DNA from 4 places in the Moritella sp. 5 genome. Region 2 is predicted to be linked to each of the others. Evidence: predicted binding sites of a transcription regulator. Region 2 holds the regulator's gene; each other region holds the start of a gene.
The links. The regulator sigma-54, encoded in region 2, starts transcription at its own class of promoters, with help from an activator protein. The targets are predictions, from matches to a motif close to GTTGGCACGNNNNTNGNNT.

Region 1 (4,150 bases), 620 kb from region 2:
AAATTCAGTGATAAGTATCGAGCAGATTGTGCGGAGCGCTCGTTCGTATGAGTCGTATTCAGTTGATTAGACTCTTTATAAAAAGATAAGCGGCCTATCACGCCGGAGTGCGGGTTGTGGTTTATAGAAAACCGTCCGCTTTCTCTTTGCCAACAAACAACGAAAGCCTGAATCGAAAACTTTTTGTTAGAAATAGAGGCTTTTTTTGTGCCTGAAATTCAGGATACAAAAAATACAGATTGTTCGGAGTTGTCGTTCAGTTGGTTAGACTGTTTACCTAAAAAAGGCGGCCTGTCACGCTGCCGAAGGCTTCGCGGGTTCGAGTCCCGGCACTCCGCCAACAACAACGAAAGCCTGAATCGAAAGATTCAGGCTTTCGGATAAACACTAACCATTTAATTTTAGGTTGGGACTGCTCGCTAACTTAGCACTCATTATTACCTTGCTGTCTTACCTGCCAAGTTAACGTTGGTTTTATACGGGGAAATGATAAATCATCGATGTATTGTTGAATTCTCGCACCACACCAAGCTTCTGCCGCTGCACGACTTGTAATTGGTGAAGTACTAAAGCACTGACGTTCATCTGTTTTTTTATACAACCAGCTAGAGGATGTTAATACATCACAAGTTACGTAAGAGCCTTCTTCGTAAACATTAATTGTTTCTGTTTTTGTATTTGTTACACCTTCTTTACTCGCGACAGTTAAAACCACGTTGTAAGGGCCTTCTGATGGGTAAGTTGCGGAGGCCGTAATCCCCGTTGCTGATTCTCCATTACCAAAATCCCAGTTATAAGACGAGATATCGCTGCTTTGGTTGGAACTTTCGCTCGCATCGAAGCTTACAACTAACTTATCCTTTGTATAGTTTAACTTTGCAGTTGGAGTTGTTATTTCATCAACAACGTAAACAGTCGTTGCTGTTGTTGCTTGGGTGTTATCTTCGGCTGTGACTTTTAAATGAACAATATGTTGCCCTGTTTTGCTAAAACTATGGGTGACTTGAGGTCCTGACAACTCTTGACCTTCAATCACCCAATCAATTTGAGATAAAGAGCCTTCACTATAGCTAGAGGAATCGCTATTAAACGTATATACCGTTGTTGCTCTATCCGTAATGCCTATTATTGCGCGTGGGGATAGGGGCTGTGTAGCTATATCTTCTGCACTGATTGTTAAATTTTTTGAAAACTGAGCTAAAGCTTCTCCAGTATGATTCTCTACTGTTAACTTTACTTTGTAGGTGGCAGCTTCTTTAAACTCATATTGAGGTGCTTGTTCTGGATATAATGAGGTTACTTGTCCTTCACCTTCTAAGCTTACTGACCAGTTAAAAGTCATGTCGTCAGTGGATTGCTCAACATCATTTACGGTATAAACGGAACTGAAATTATAAATGGGTGAGTTTATATCACTAGGTGTAGCTGAAAAACTCACGGATGATATCGTTTTTAATTTGTCATCCTTATCGTCATTATCAAATACATCCTCAGAACCGCAAGCTGTAAGCGTTGATAATAGTGCTACCAGTAGTAATTTCTTCATCGTATTTCTTCCATGAGTTTAGATTTTGAGTAACAGATCCATCTTGGCTACTCGGGTTGGAAGCACATTATCATTATAACGGATTATAAGAAGTACCAATTTGATTGTGGTACAAAACGTTGTGTCACCTTTTGTCTGGTGCTCTTATTGAAATGATTTAATTTATTTTAAATGAATTATATCAAATTTAATTATTTAGACTTAAATGAGCCTAATTAGTAGTAATGATTAACAATTAAAATTAATTAATTTATTACGTAATTTTAAGGTATAAGAAGTTATTAAAAGTGGGATTACGATCTCACATTTTATAGTTGTTAACATTTGAACAACAATTGCACTGAATTGGGGTTAACAACTTCGCTGCTGCACCAAGTTAGTGCTTTATAGATGCGTAAATGTGGGGGCATTATATTAAGCTGTTGAATTTACTTTGTTTTAATTGTTGGCACGGACGTTGAATTAAGTTTAATCATATAGATACTCAATATACTCAGGCAAGGAGCTCTTTATGAAGCTAATAAGCGCAATCATTAAACCATTTAAACTCGATGATGTTCGTGAAGCAGTAGCAGATATCGGTGTTGAAGGATTAACAGTAACTGAAGTGAAAGGCTTTGGTCGTCAAAAAGGTCATACCGAATTGTATCGTGGTGCAGAATATCAAGTTGATTTTTTACCTAAAGTTAAGTTAGAAATCGCAACACAGAGTGAAAATGTTGATCGCGTAATTGAAGCTATTAATAGTGCTGCTTATACGGGAAAAATTGGTGATGGTAAGATTTTTGTTTACGATTTAACACAAGTTGTGCGTATCCGTACGGGCGAAATGGACTCAGAAGCAATTTAAAGGAAATAAATTATGCAAGAGCTAACAACTACAGTTACTGAGCTGCGTTTTGCACTCGATACTTTTTACTTTTTAATGTCAGGTGTACTTGTGATGTGGATGGCGGCAGGTTTTGCTATGCTCGAAGCTGGCCTCGTTAGATCTAAGAATACAACTGAAATTCTGACAAAGAACATCGTGCTTTATTCTATCGCATGTATCATGTTTTTATTAGTCGGTTATAACATCATGTATGTTGGTAATACTGAAGGCGGCATTATCCCATCATTTGGTTCTTTAATTGGCTCACAATCTGAGGGCGCTGATCACTCATTAGAATCAGACTTCTTCTTCCAAGTTGTATTTGTTGCAACAGCAATGTCGATTGTATCAGGTGCGGTTGCTGAACGTATGAAACTATGGGCTTTCCTCGCCTTCACTGTTGTTTTAACTGGTGTTATTTACCCGATGGAAGGTTACTGGACTTGGGGTGGTGGTTTCTTAGCTGAAGCTGGTTTCTCTGATTTTGCGGGTTCAGGTATTGTACACATGGCTGGTGCGACGGCTGCATTTGCTGCCGTACTTCTACTGGGCGCTCGTAAGGGTAAATATGGTAAGAACGGTGAAGTGTATCCAATCCCAGGTTCAAATATGCCACTAGCAACATTAGGTGCATTTATCTTATGGATGGGTTGGTTTGGTTTTAACGGTGGCTCACAACTACTACTTTCAGATGCTGAAAATGCAACGGCTGTTGGTCAAATCTTTCTGAACACGAACGCGGCGGCGGCTGCCGGTGCTGTAGCTGCATTGCTTATTACTAAAATAATGTGGGGTAAAGCTGATTTAACAATGATTCTTAATGGTGCATTAGCTGGTTTGGTTACTATCACGGCAGACCCTCTGAGTCCTGCACCCGCATTTGCTACATTATTGGGTGCTTTAGGTGGTGCGTTAGTCGTATTTAGTATCGTAGCATTAGATAAAGCGAAGATTGATGATCCAGTTGGTGCTATCTCAGTGCATGGTGTTTGTGGTCTATTTGGTTTAATGGTTGTTCCATTTAGCAATTCAGATGCAACATTTAGTGCTCAAATATACGGCGCAGCGATTATCTTTGCTTGGGTATTCGCAGCAAGTATCTTAGTGTGGGCTGTACTGAAAGCGACAATGGGTATTCGTGTTACTGAAGAAGAAGAAGTTACAGGTATGGATATGGCTGACTGTGGTATCGATGCTTACCCTGAGTTTGTATCAGTTAAATAAATTGAGTTCATAGCAGGTTATAAATAACAAAAGCTCAGCAACTGCTGAGCTTTTTCTTTGTTTCTTTAAACATAAAGATGACTCAGTCGTGTCGATTTATTCGAAGGCACATTATTAGAATCCAATTTCTACCTATGATATTATTCACTTAGTTTCCTCATTAGAATTTTAATTCCGCATGTTACTTATTATCGATAACTACGATAGTTTTACGTTTAATTTATTTCAATACTTCTCAGAGCTTGGGCAAGAAGTTGTCGTTAAGCGTAATGACGAAATTTCACTGGAGCAAATATCTATCCTGTCTCCTGATTATTTGGTTATTTCTCCAGGACCGTGTACACCCAACGATGCTGGTATTTCATTATCTGTTATCGAACAGTTTGCAGGGAAAATACCAATTTTAGGCGTTTGCCTTGGTCATCAATCTATTGCCCAAGTATTTGGCGCAAATGTAATTAAAGCTAAAAAAGTGATGCATGGTAAAACATCGAAAATACAGCATAAAG
Region 2 (4,150 bases):
AAAATACGTTCTTTAATCTGTTCACTGAGTTCATGAATATTGAGTTCAGTAGTATCGATTTTTAAATCAGCAAGTAACGCTAAAGGGCTTAATCGTTTTTTTTCTATTTCAATCGCTTGTGATAGAGATAGCTCATCTTTTGTTAATGGATGAAGGCGTCTGGTTTCACTATAACGCTTGATAAGGACTGACTGGTTAGTATCAAGAAATAAACTAGTCAGATCGGTGCTCGTTCTTAACTCTGTAATTATGTCGTTTAATTCTTTTTTTTCTGTCGGTAAGTTACGGACATCAATACTCACTGCCACTTTTTCGGTTTGGTCATTTAAGGCTTTTAGCAGTTGTGGTAGTAATTTTACTGGTAGGTTATCTACGCAATAGTAGCCTAGATCTTCAAGCACGCGTAATGCAATTGATTTACCAGATCCTGACTGGCCGCTGACTATTATTAATTTCATCTTTTATCCTCACAGCGATATAAAATAATGGGTTCATTATCCCGCAATTGATTTGGATATGATATGTTTTAATTATGTCAGAAGCATTAATACCTAAAGGAAAAAGTGGTTTTCCTTTAGGTTATCTGTGGCGAGATTAAAATTAATGACGAATCAACTTCTCTTTATGCTTAATCACTTGGCGATCGAGCTTATCCAGTAAGCCATCAATTGCGGCATACATGTCATTGTGTTCATGCACGGCAAAGATCTCCCCCCCATTTAAATGTATTTTTGCTTCTGCAATTTGAAGTAATTTTTCGACATTTAAAATCACATGGATATTGTTTATATGATCAAAATGCCGTTCTAATTTGGAAAACTTGCTATCAACATAATCTTTCAGTGAGTCTGTAATGTTTACATGTCTACCGGTTAAATTAATTTGCATATATGTCTCCCCTATGAAGGTTGGATTAGCCTTATAATAGGCTTTTACGCTGATTAGACGGTGGTATACTTAGTGCCTCCCGATATTTTGCAATCGTACGTCTAGCCACTTTGATACCTTGATCAGCAAGTAAATCAGCAATCTTGCTGTCACTTAATGGTTTAATGACATTTTCTGCCGCGACCAATTTTTTTATTAATGCTCGAATAGCAGTTGATGAACATTCTCCGCCATTGTCAGTACTTACATGGCTTGAAAAGAAAAACTTAAGTTCAAAAATACCACGTGGTGTATGCATAAACTTCTGCGTTGTTACCCGTGAAATGGTTGACTCGTGCATTTCCACTTCTTCGGCAACATCATTTAAAACCATAGGTTTCATGGCTTCATCGCCATATTCAAAAAAATCAATTTGTCGTTGAACAATACTTTTCGTTACTTTTAGTAAGGTTTCATTACGGCTATCTAAGCTTTTAATAAACCATTTAGCTTCTTGTACATGCGTTCGAATAAACTGCCCATCGCTGCTATTACGATTGCTTGTCGACAAGTTTGAATATTCATTGTTCACTTTTAATCTTGGCACAATGTCAGGATTTAACTCGACTACCCACTGATTATTTTTTTTCTTTACTAAAACATCGGGAATTACATAAAGCCCTTCAGTCTGATCAATAACATTGCCAGGTCTGGGTTCTAGACTCTGAATTAATTGCATGATCTCTTTAAGCTGTGGTTCTTTTAATTTTGTCTTACGGCTTAATTGACGGTAGTCGCGATTGCCTAATAAATCCATGTGAGACTGAATTATTTGCTGACATTCTGTTAACCAAGGTGTGTTTTTAGGTAAATGCTGAAGTTGGATCAATAAACATTCTTGTAATGAACGCGCTGCAACGCCGATGGGATCGAAATGTTGAATACGCTTTAATACTGCTTCTATTTCGTCTAATTCAACTTGCTCTTCACTATTTTCGTTACTGCTGTCGCTAAGTTCTTGGTGACCGTTATTGACGCTAGACAGGATATCTTCACAAGTCTGATTAAGGTAACCATGATCATCAATGCCATCAATAATCGCAACTGCAATAGCACGATCGGTGTCAGAAAATGGGGTTAATTCCATTTGCCACATGAGATGCTCGTATAAGCCTTCGCTGGTCTCACCTTGATAGACTTGGTCTAAACCATCAATACTGCTGCCCGCACTGCTGTGAGTCTGTATTTGAGGGGTGTAGACATCATCCCAATTACTGTCATTAGGTAATTCATCTGGCATGGCTTCACTGGCTAGCGCATCACTAACTTCTATTTGGCTGGCATCGGTAACGGTGTCGTTATTATCTGAATTATGTCCATCACTACTTTCTGCATCGTTTGGTTGAGCTGTGTTGGGATCTTCTTGTTCCAGTAGCGGATTACTGTCTAATGCTTCTTGAATCTCTTGCTGTAACTCCAAGGTCGATAATTGTAATAATCGAATCGCTTGTTGTAACTGTGGCGTCATTGCCAGAGATTGACTCATACGAAGTTGTAATGATGGCTTCATCTAACGACTACTCTCTCTTCCTTAAATGCGGTAACGTATCAATATCAAACTATAGTCGGAATTGATCACCTAGGTATACTTCTTTTACTTTTTCGTTGGATAAAATCTCTTCAGAAGTACCAGATGCGATCAAGTGTCCATGGCTCACAATATAAGAGTGTTCACATACATCGAGTGTTTCACGTACGTTATGGTCGGTAATTAATACCCCTAAACCACGATCGCGCAGATGCTGAATAATTTTTTTAATATCACCTACCGAGATTGGATCAACGCCAGCAAAAGGTTCATCTAATAAAATAAACTTTGGATCTGCCGCGAGCGCGCGAGCAATCTCAACACGGCGGCGCTCACCACCCGATAAGCTCATACCTAAACTATCGCGAATATGGGTGATATGGAACTCTTCTAATAATTCTTCTAACTTTTCTTCACGTTCGAAACGGGTGAGTTCAGTTCGTAACTCTAAGATTGCCATGATATTTTTCGTTACCGATAAACGACGAAAAATAGACGCTTCTTGGGGTAAGTAACCAATACCTTGTTGTGCACGAATGTGCATTGGCTCATGTGTTAATTCTTGGTCATCAATGAAGATTTGTCCATGATCTCGTTTAACCAAGCCAACTACCATATAAAAGGTGGTGGTTTTACCTGCGCCATTAGGCCCGAGTAAACCAACAATTTGGCCTGACTCAACTTCGAGACTCACATCTGACACAACTTTTCGTTTGTTATAACTTTTTGCTAAGTGTGATACTTTTAAACGTGCCATATGAATTCATCTACTCTAATTAGTTTTGTTGTCTTCAGGAGTGAAAATAGTGATCACGCGATCGGATTCATGATTGCCGCTTTCGGCTATCATTTCTTGTTTGTCAATTTGGTAGATAATTTTTTCACTTTTAACTTCGCTATCAGCTTGGCGTAAATGTGCATTTTTTGACAAGGTTAAGCGTTTTTTGCCAAGCTCATAACGGATCTCTTCTGACTCGGTATTAATCTTTTTACCGTCATCAAGCTCTTGATAAAACGTGGCTGGACTACCTGTGGCAATCATGATTTCAGTGCCTTTTTCGCCAGTGCTTAAGACCGTGAGTTTATCGGCATGAATTAATATCGTGCCTTGGGTAACCACTACACTATCATAAAAGATTACTCGGTTCTCTTTAATGAAAACTTCTTGACGCTTGGAAGTTACGGTAACATCTTCTTGAAAATCAGACTCTAGCGCGAGTGCTGAATTACTCATGAATAATGTTAATAGTAAAACTTTATATTTTTTCATCATTAGTATAAATCGCTTCAACTTGCTTAAGGATAGTCATGTATTCTTGCTTTAAATCACCTTCAAGTCCGACACCTGTTTGATGAAATAAGTCCCCTGAAATGGTAATTAACTGATCGCTATGCACCAAATTTTCGGCAAGTTCTAATTGTAAATAACTGGTAGTAATGACATCAATATAATCACTTTTTTTCATATTTTTGATGACAACATCGTTTCGTAGTGTTGCTACATCGTCACTACTGAAGTTACCTTCTTTCGCTTTGATCTTCCATGTCGCTTGCGCATTTTCATCATAAATAATAATAACGGGGTTAGTAAACATTGTCATGCCTAACTCACCATAATGCTCCATGCTATCTGCAAAAGTGCGACGTATAATTTTTCCTTCAATACTAAACTCAACGCTACGTAGAACTTGAGCG
Region 3 (4,150 bases), 1.7 Mb from region 2:
ATCAAGCGTGCTAGCAGTGATCTGTCGTAGGTTAGAATATCGCAATCATGTAACGCCACTGATTCTGATTTTCCCGATGCAAGTGTGTAACCCATGCAGTACCAGACGTTACGGCCTTTGCCTAATTCTTTGGGCGCTAAGCCAAGTGCTGCGAGTTCAGCATCAAGTGCTTGCAGGCGAGGACCATCATTCCATAAAATACGGTGATGCTGTGGTAATGCGCCGAAGAATTTTAATGCGTGTTTATATTGTTCTTCATTCGCGCGGTCTAAACCGATCACAATTTCGTTTAAATACGGCACATCTTGTAAATGATTAATAATATTAGGCAGTGCTTTCCCTTCCAACTCTGAGAATAGTGATGGGAGAATTAACGACATAGGACGCAGTTTTGAAAATTCAGTGAGTTCTGCTTCCATTGCTTCTAATGGACGCTGGTTTAGGTTATGCAGTGTTGTAATTACACCATTTTGATAAAAATCAGCCATGATAAACCTTCCTTAAATATTTGAATCGAAGTATTGAATTGATGTTTCAAAATTCAAACTGTTGTTAGTTCAAACTCAGGTAATACCTTCGGTAATAGTTTGGGTGGCCGCTCAGGTAATACCTTCGGTAATAATTTTGCTAACACCTCAGCCCAGCCTGTTGGTCCTGTATTCTTACTCGTGATTAAGCACTGTTTACGTTTTAATTTTGGTGGGATATGCACTGGAGATAAAATGATTGCGGCATATTGCGCAGCTTCTAACATGGCAATATCATTGTTCCCATCACCGACTGCAATAGAGTAAGTCGTTTGCTGTGGGTTAAATAATTTAAATTGATTCATTAACCAATTCATTGCTTTGCCTTTGTTACAATCGCCACAAACATGCAGGAAACGTCCGCCTTCTAAAATCGTCGCGCCTTGTTTCTTTAAGTGTTGGATGAACACTTGTTTCTGAGCTGCGTTACCTTTCCAGAGTACGGGTTCGCCATATTGTCTTTGACTTGCAAGCGCTGCGCTTGCCTCATCTAACCCTGTCGCATCAACAATGTCGTTAATTGTCATTGTATCCATATTTGTGAACAGCTCTGTCAGCTGTGCTGGTACTGTTTGTAATAGTGATAACCAATGTTCGCGTGAATGAACAAGGGATTTAACCCAGTAACCATCTTGTTGTATTGTACCGATAGGTTGGTGGCTAAAGTAGTTAACTGGGATGTAAATAGCAGCGCCATTTTCAACAATAAAAGGCCCATTTAAATCTAACTGTTTTCTTAGTTCGAGTAATTCGGCATAGGTTTTACTGGTATTTGGAATAACGGGTATTGCCGCGCGCTTTAATTTGGCAAGGGTACTTAATGCGGGTGTGAAGCTGTAGTTGTCATGATCGAGCAAGGTTCCATCAAGATCTGTAAAAATGGCAGGGTAATGATCAAGCTGCATTGACTGAGGACTGTATGAATGCACTATGTTGCGGCTACTGTCCATTTCAAAAACCCAATTGCATAATGCCGGTAATGTCGTTAACCCATGTTCAGTAAGTCGCTGGAAATAGGCGGTAAACAGCTTTATCTCAGATTCATTCATGACACGATTGAGTGGGGACTTGACTGTAAGCGCCTGCTGCTTTAATTTTAATTCTTGCTCTAGCCGCCATTGGTAAACGGTATTAAAACTTGGTGCTTTAAGCATGACTAACATATCAAGTCGTTCATAAAGCGCAGCGTAGTGATGTTTGATTTGGTTGTTCACATAGCGACGCCAAACACCGTATTTGTCTTTCGTTGCTTCAAGATTGTTGACGGGTTCTAATAGTGCCTCATCTGTTTGTGCTTGTACGCCTAAGCACCAACCTTCTAGAATAATGACATCGACAGCGCCGTGAATCACTGGCCACTCTGATTCAGGGTACGGGTTATCGGTGGTTTTATTAAACCGAGGTAGGGCAACTGGTGTTGATTTATTGTTAGCGGATCGCAACTTATCTAATGTGCTGTGTGCGAGCGATAAATTATGTGTTCCTGGCACGCCACGGGTTTGTAATAGGTGGTGCTCATGCTCAGACAGATTTTTACGTTGCTGGTGGCTATAATAAAAATCATCGAGAGAGAGAACCGCAACATTCATTTTATAGGCGCTGGTTAAATAGGTCGAGAGATAATCGGCGAGTGTTGATTTACCCGAGCCTTGGCAGCCATTAATACCAATTAGAACAGGTGCTTGTTTGTTATTTATGCGGTCAATATCTGTTACCGCACTGTTTATTGCACTATACTGGTGCGCTCTGATTGCCGATATGAGCCCTGTGTACCATTTTGCAGCATCGGTTAAATAAGCGGTTTTTAGCTTATTACGCTCAATAAATGCGGTTAGTTGTGGGTTTGTTATCATAATAGCATCCTTGAATGAGCGAATCTTATAATAAATTAATCAATAACCGTGCCAGCTATGGATTAATTTAACAATAAAATACCTCTAAGGTATAAGGTTAAGTGTTTCTAGGAGGGATGCTAGGTGATATTTATTGATCTATATCAATTTTTCTGGTCGATATAGGGTATTTCTGTTAACATCGCCGCCTTAATCTACAGCTCTGGATTTACGTTCTAGTTAGCTCAATGGGGAATAACCAAATGTCAGCACCAATTACTACAAAAAATACCGCTCAAATTACAGTTTGTGCATTATATAAATTCGTACGTTTAGAGAATTTCGAAGCGTTACGCGCGCCTTTATTAGCAAAAATGGAAAGCCAAGATGTTCGCGGTACGCTGTTATTAGCGGCCGAGGGTATTAACGGTACAATTGCTGGGCCACAAGCAGGTATTGATGCTGTATTAAGCTTTTTATCTCAAGACCCAAGTCTGGGCGAAATCTCTTTCAAAGAATCTTATAACGATGAGAATCCGTTCTTACGTACTAAGGTTAAGCTGAAAAAAGAAATCGTAACCATGGGTGTTGAAGGTATTGATCCTAACCAAGTTGTTGGTACATATGTAAAACCGAAAGATTGGAATGCACTTATTTCTGATCCTGAAGTGATTTTGATTGATACACGTAACGACTATGAAATTGAGATCGGTACATTCCAAAACGCTGTAAACCCGAATACTGCGACTTTCCGTGAATTCCCTGAGTATGTGAAAAACAACTTGGACAAAGAAAAACACAAGAAAGTAGCGATGTATTGTACAGGTGGTATCCGTTGTGAAAAATCGACAGCTTATTTAAAAGAGCAAGGTTTTGACGAAGTTTACCACTTAGATGGCGGTATTCTTAAGTATCTTGAAGAAGTGCCAAAAGAAGAAACGATGTGGGAAGGTGAGTGCTTTGTATTCGATGGCCGTGTTTCTGTAAACCACGACTTAGAACAAGGTGAATGTGACCAATGCTTCGCTTGTCGTTACCCGTTAACACAAGATGAACTGCAAAGTGAGCATTACGTGAAAGGCCTTAGCTGTCACCGTTGTCATGATCAAGTGACAGATGAACAGCGTAGCCGTTTTGCTGAGCGTGAACGTCAAATGGAACTCGCTGAAAAACGTGGTGAGTCACACATTGGTGGTGAAATTAAACACATCATTGATGAACGTCGCGTAGAAAAAGCAAAGAAAAAAGCTGAGCAAAACGCGAAGTAATATTTGGGTTATAAATACTTAAATAAGCTAATAAACGCTTAGAATAAAAACCGCTGGTTAGGTTACTTGGAATGGTAATTTACTCGCGGTTTTTTATTATCTGCAGTTTGAGGTTATTATTTGTAATTAATCGTGTATTTGGTACTGTTTATGATAATGAAATTAAACTGGAACTCACGTTATACGTCATTCCGTATAACAACCTGTTAGGTGGATAAAACGATGCCATACACATTATCACACGCAGTAGTCGCACTACCTGTATCAGTCATTGCGCGGGGAAAGGTTCCGCTTGCTGCAATGGTTGTTGGAAGCATGTCACCAGACTTCCCATATCTTTTCGCTCTTAATCCAACAGAAGCGCCTGGGCATTCAGAGCTCGGGGTGCTTATTTATTGTCTTCTTCCGTCACTTTTAATGTTACTTGTTTGGTATCGGTGGATCGAGGGGCCAACTCTAGAGCTGTTTCGGTTGCCGCGAAGGGATTGGTCATTCGGAAAGTCTTCGTATCTTTTAGTCGTGT
Region 4 (4,150 bases), 770 kb from region 2:
AAGGACATCTTATGTCATTTAACATCGCCTTGAGTGGGATTAACGCTGCTCAGAAAGACCTTAATACAACGGCAAATAATATTGCTAACGTTAACACCACGGGTTTTAAAGAGTCTCGCGCCGAGTTTGGTGATGTTTATGCAACATCGATTTTCTCAAATGCAAAAACCTCTGTTGGTAACGGTGTGGCAACGGCTCATGTTGCACAACAGTTCCAACAAGGTAGTTTGAACTTTACCGATAACTCACTTGATTTGGCGATTAACGGTAATGGTTTCTTCGTTATGTCTGATGGACTTGAGTCTATGGACCGTAATTATACGCGTGCAGGTGCCTTTAAGCTTGATGCAAATAGTTTTGTGACTAATTCAGCGGGTAATTATCTGCAAGTTTATGATGTTAATGACGATGGATCACCAAAAGCGGTGAGTATGGCGTCAACCAAACCGCTACAAATCCCCGATACAGCAGGTGTGCCAGAGTCAACGCGCAATGTTGATATGACGATGAATTTACCGGCTACATCACCAGGATTAGACCCATTGAAATTTGATCCCGCAGACAGTGGCACCTATACTTCTGCGACGTCTGTTTCTATTTATGATTCGTTAGGTGAGTCACATACCTTATCAACTTATTACGTAAAAGATGGCTCTGCGGGTGCACCAGCAAACTCTTGGTTAGAGTTTAACTATGTGGATGATCAACCTCTTAATATTGTTGGTGGTCAGGCTGTTGCATCGGCTCCGGGAACTCCAGTAAAACCGACCGCGATGCGAATGACATTTGATTCATCAGGACTATTGCAACAGCAACTCCCTGCGATCGCAGAGACCTTGCCACTAGGCGCTATTTTAACTAACGGTGCGGATACCACTCAGACGATTAAACTTAATATCAATAACCCGACTCAGTTTGCGTCTGCATTTGAAGTTTCTAAGCTTGAGCAAGATGGGGCTACTGTGGGTCGATTAACGGGGATTGATATTGGCCCGGATGGTATGGTTGCGGCGAGCTACAGTAATGGTCGTAATGACAAGTTGGGTATGATTGCGATGGCTAAGTTTGCCAATGAACAAGGCTTGAGTCAGACGGGTGATACGGGCTGGCGTGCATCACAACTTTCGGGCGCTGCGATTGCTGGCGAAGCCAACTCAGGTACCTTTGGTAAGATTAATTCATCGGCACTAGAACAGTCTAATGTAAACTTGACCAGTGAGCTTGTTAACTTAATTACGGCACAACGTAACTACCAAGCCAATTCAAGAACATTAGAGGTTAACTCGAAACTACAAGATACAGTATTACAGATCCGTTAATGTAACGGACGAGTAAGCCATATAGCAAGTGGAATTATTCGACATATAATTTATCGAGAGATAAATTTTTGATAAAAGCCATCCTATTTAGGGTGGCTTTTTAATTTTGGCACTTTAATTGCTTTATTACTGAGATTAGACGGGTAATTAACGATTTCAACAAAAAGTGACAGAGGATTGACGAATGGACAATATGCTTTATATCTCTATGTCGGGTGCCAAAGAAAATATGAATGCATTGGCTGTTCGTGCCAATAATATTGCCAATGTGAATACACATGGTTTTAAGGCTGATTTTGAACAAGCGCGTTCAATGCAAGCGTTTGGTGAAGGCCTACCAACCCGTGTATTTGCTATTACCGAAAGTCCGGGGCAGGATTTTACTGCTGGAGGACTACAACAAACGGGTAATGCACTCGATGTTGCGATCCAAGGTGATGGTTGGTTAAGTGTGCTGGATGATAAGAATAAGGAAAGTTATACCCGTAGCGGCAGTCTGCACATGAGTCCGACTGGCGAGTTGTTGACATCGTCAGGTCGTTCTGTACTTGGTGAAAATGGTCCTATCGTGATCCCTGTCCCCGTTGAACAAATAAAAATTCATGCCGATGGCCGTATTGAGGTTCGTCCTCAGGGGGCTCCGGCAAATGCCTTGGAAGAAGTTGACCAATTAAAGCTGGTTAATCCCGATGTTCGAAATTTAGTTAAAGGCTATGATGGCATGTTTCGACAAGCGGATGGTATGCCAGCCGCCGTTGATTTAAATGTCCAAGTAGCAGGTGGCGCGTTAGAAACCAGTAATGTTAGTGCTGTTGGTGAACTCACCGGAATGATTAATTTGCAACGTCAATTTGAAATGCAGATAAAAATGATGAAAACAGCAGAAGAAAATGACAAAGCATCAGATTCGCTATTACGAGTGAATTAATTGTTCGTTGATGAGTCCACACAAAGTATAAATTAGACGAGGAAATGTTATGAATCCTGCATTATGGATAAGTAAAACCGGTTTAGAAGCACAGCAAACGAATATCTCAACCATTTCAAATAACTTAGCCAATGCCAGCACGGTTGGTTTTAAGAAAGAGCGCGCTATCTTTGAAGATTTATTGTACCAAGCGGTAAATCAACCGGGTGGTCAATCATCGCAAAATACCAAACTACCGTCTGGCTTAATGGTTGGTTCGGGTGCTCGGGTTGTTGCGACCCAAAAAGATCATTCTCAAGGTAATATGTTAACGACTGATAACTCGCTGGATTTAATGGTCAGTGGCCGTGGTTTTTTCGAAATTGAAATGCCGGATGGCACTACGTCATATACCCGTAACGGTCAATTCACTTTAAATGATGAAGGGATTATCGTGACACCTGGCACGGGTTATCCATTACAGCCGCAGATCCAAATACCTGCAGATGCACAAACTGTTACCGTTTCGGAAGATGGTGAAGTCTCGGTAAGTTTACCGGGTCAGACAAACAATCAAACCGTTGGTCAGATTAATATTTCAGACTTTGTTAATCCAGGTGGTCTACAGCCAATTGGACAAAATATGTATATTCAAACGGGTGCCAGTGGTGATCCGGTACAAGGTCTTCCAAGTAATGAAGGCCTGGGTAAATTAGTGCAAGGTGCGATTGAAACATCGAATGTAAACGTGACGGAAGAATTAGTAAATCTGATTGAAAGCCAACGTGTATATGAGATGAATTCAAAAGTAATCTCAGCGGTTGATGAAATGTTAAGTTATACCAATCAACAGTTATAATTTAACGGTTAATCGTTAAACATTAATTCATAACATCGAGAAATATAATGCGTAATCTTATCCTTGCTTTGTTTGTTTTTATCCAGCTAGCTGGTTGCTCGTCTTTGGTTAAAGTAAAAGATGACATGGTCGCTAAAAATACAGACACGACCAAAACCGAAGATGTGGAAGAACCAGCTGATGTGAACGAAACCCCACAGCAAGACTCACCTGATTATGCACCGATTGTACCCGATGATAATCCAGTACAAGCGAAAGTAACGGGATCGTTATTTAATCCACAATACAATAATAATATTTTCTCGGATATTAAAGCACGTCGTGTCGGTGACATCATTACTGTTACATTGACAGAGTCAACCAGTGCTAAAAAGAAAGCCAGCTCAAACCTAGGTAAAGATAACTCGTTTGAATTAGACCCTATCAAGCTTGGCGGTGACGAGGTGACTATTAGCGGTTATACGATTGAAGGTAGTTTAAATCAAACGAGTTCTTTTTCTGGAAATGGTTCTGCCGATCAGAGCAACAGTTTAGAAGGTAATATCTCTGTTACCGTCGTGCGTGTGTTACCTAATAATAACTTAGTTATTCGTGGTGAGAAGTGGCTCATGCTGAATAATGGGAGTGAGTATATTCGTCTTACTGGCTTATTACGCCCACAAGATGTCGACGCTGATAATAAAGTGAATTCTTCTTTGATCGCGAATGCGCGTATTCAATATGGCGCAATTGATGATTTGGGGGAAGCGCAAGTACAAGGCTGGGCAACTAAATTCCTGAATGGTAATAAATGGCCTTTTTAATCTGAGCCAATCTTTAAATAACATCTTGGTATGACAATTGCTATTAGCTCTATAACGCCCATTATTTCGCGGTTGTCATAATTTTGGCAGTAAGCTGTATAAACCAAAATAATGACAATTCTTATAGCACAGGTTATTTAGATGAAACTATCAACTCGGATTAAACGACAACATTTCTTATTCGGCATGAGCATTGTCTTGTTAAGCTTTTTTGTTGTTACGATCAATACTGCACATGCAGCGCGAATTAAAGATATAAGTT

Region 1: the regulator sigma-54 is predicted to act here: its motif matches at 1,991-2,009, upstream of glnK (P-II family nitrogen regulator).
Region 3: the regulator sigma-54 is predicted to act here: its motif matches at 2,418-2,436, upstream of HWV01_RS08905 (HAD-IIB family hydrolase).
Region 4: the regulator sigma-54 is predicted to act here: its motif matches at 1,425-1,443, upstream of flgF (flagellar basal-body rod protein FlgF).

Annotation. Positions count from the first base shown of each region.
Region 1 is NZ_CP056122.1:4,607,447-4,611,596, reverse strand. Features, by position in the region: gene HWV01_RS20600 (PKD domain-containing protein) at 425-1,546, opposite strand; gene glnK (P-II family nitrogen regulator) at 2,058-2,396, shown strand; gene HWV01_RS20590 (ammonium transporter) at 2,409-3,641, shown strand; gene HWV01_RS20585 (aminodeoxychorismate/anthranilate synthase component II) at 3,820-4,150, shown strand, end outside.
Region 2 is NZ_CP056122.1:238,192-242,341, forward strand. Features, by position in the region: gene rapZ (RNase adapter RapZ) at 1-458, opposite strand, end outside; gene hpf (ribosome hibernation promoting factor) at 601-888, opposite strand; gene HWV01_RS01125 (RNA polymerase factor sigma-54) at 920-2,437, opposite strand; gene lptB (LPS export ABC transporter ATP-binding protein) at 2,487-3,212, opposite strand; gene lptA (lipopolysaccharide transport periplasmic protein LptA) at 3,228-3,689, opposite strand; gene lptC (LPS export ABC transporter periplasmic protein LptC) at 3,712-4,150, opposite strand, start outside.
Region 3 is NZ_CP056122.1:1,983,730-1,987,879, forward strand. Features, by position in the region: gene HWV01_RS08900 (glycosyl transferase) at 1-488, opposite strand, end outside; gene HWV01_RS08905 (HAD-IIB family hydrolase) at 542-2,380, opposite strand; gene HWV01_RS08910 (rhodanese-related sulfurtransferase) at 2,623-3,627, shown strand; gene HWV01_RS08915 (DUF4184 family protein) at 3,850-4,150, shown strand, end outside.
Region 4 is NZ_CP056122.1:1,003,195-1,007,344, forward strand. Features, by position in the region: gene flgE (flagellar hook protein FlgE) at 12-1,319, shown strand; gene flgF (flagellar basal-body rod protein FlgF) at 1,504-2,247, shown strand; gene flgG (flagellar basal-body rod protein FlgG) at 2,297-3,085, shown strand; gene HWV01_RS04620 (flagellar basal body L-ring protein FlgH) at 3,133-3,888, shown strand; gene HWV01_RS04625 (flagellar basal body P-ring protein FlgI) at 4,030-4,150, shown strand, end outside.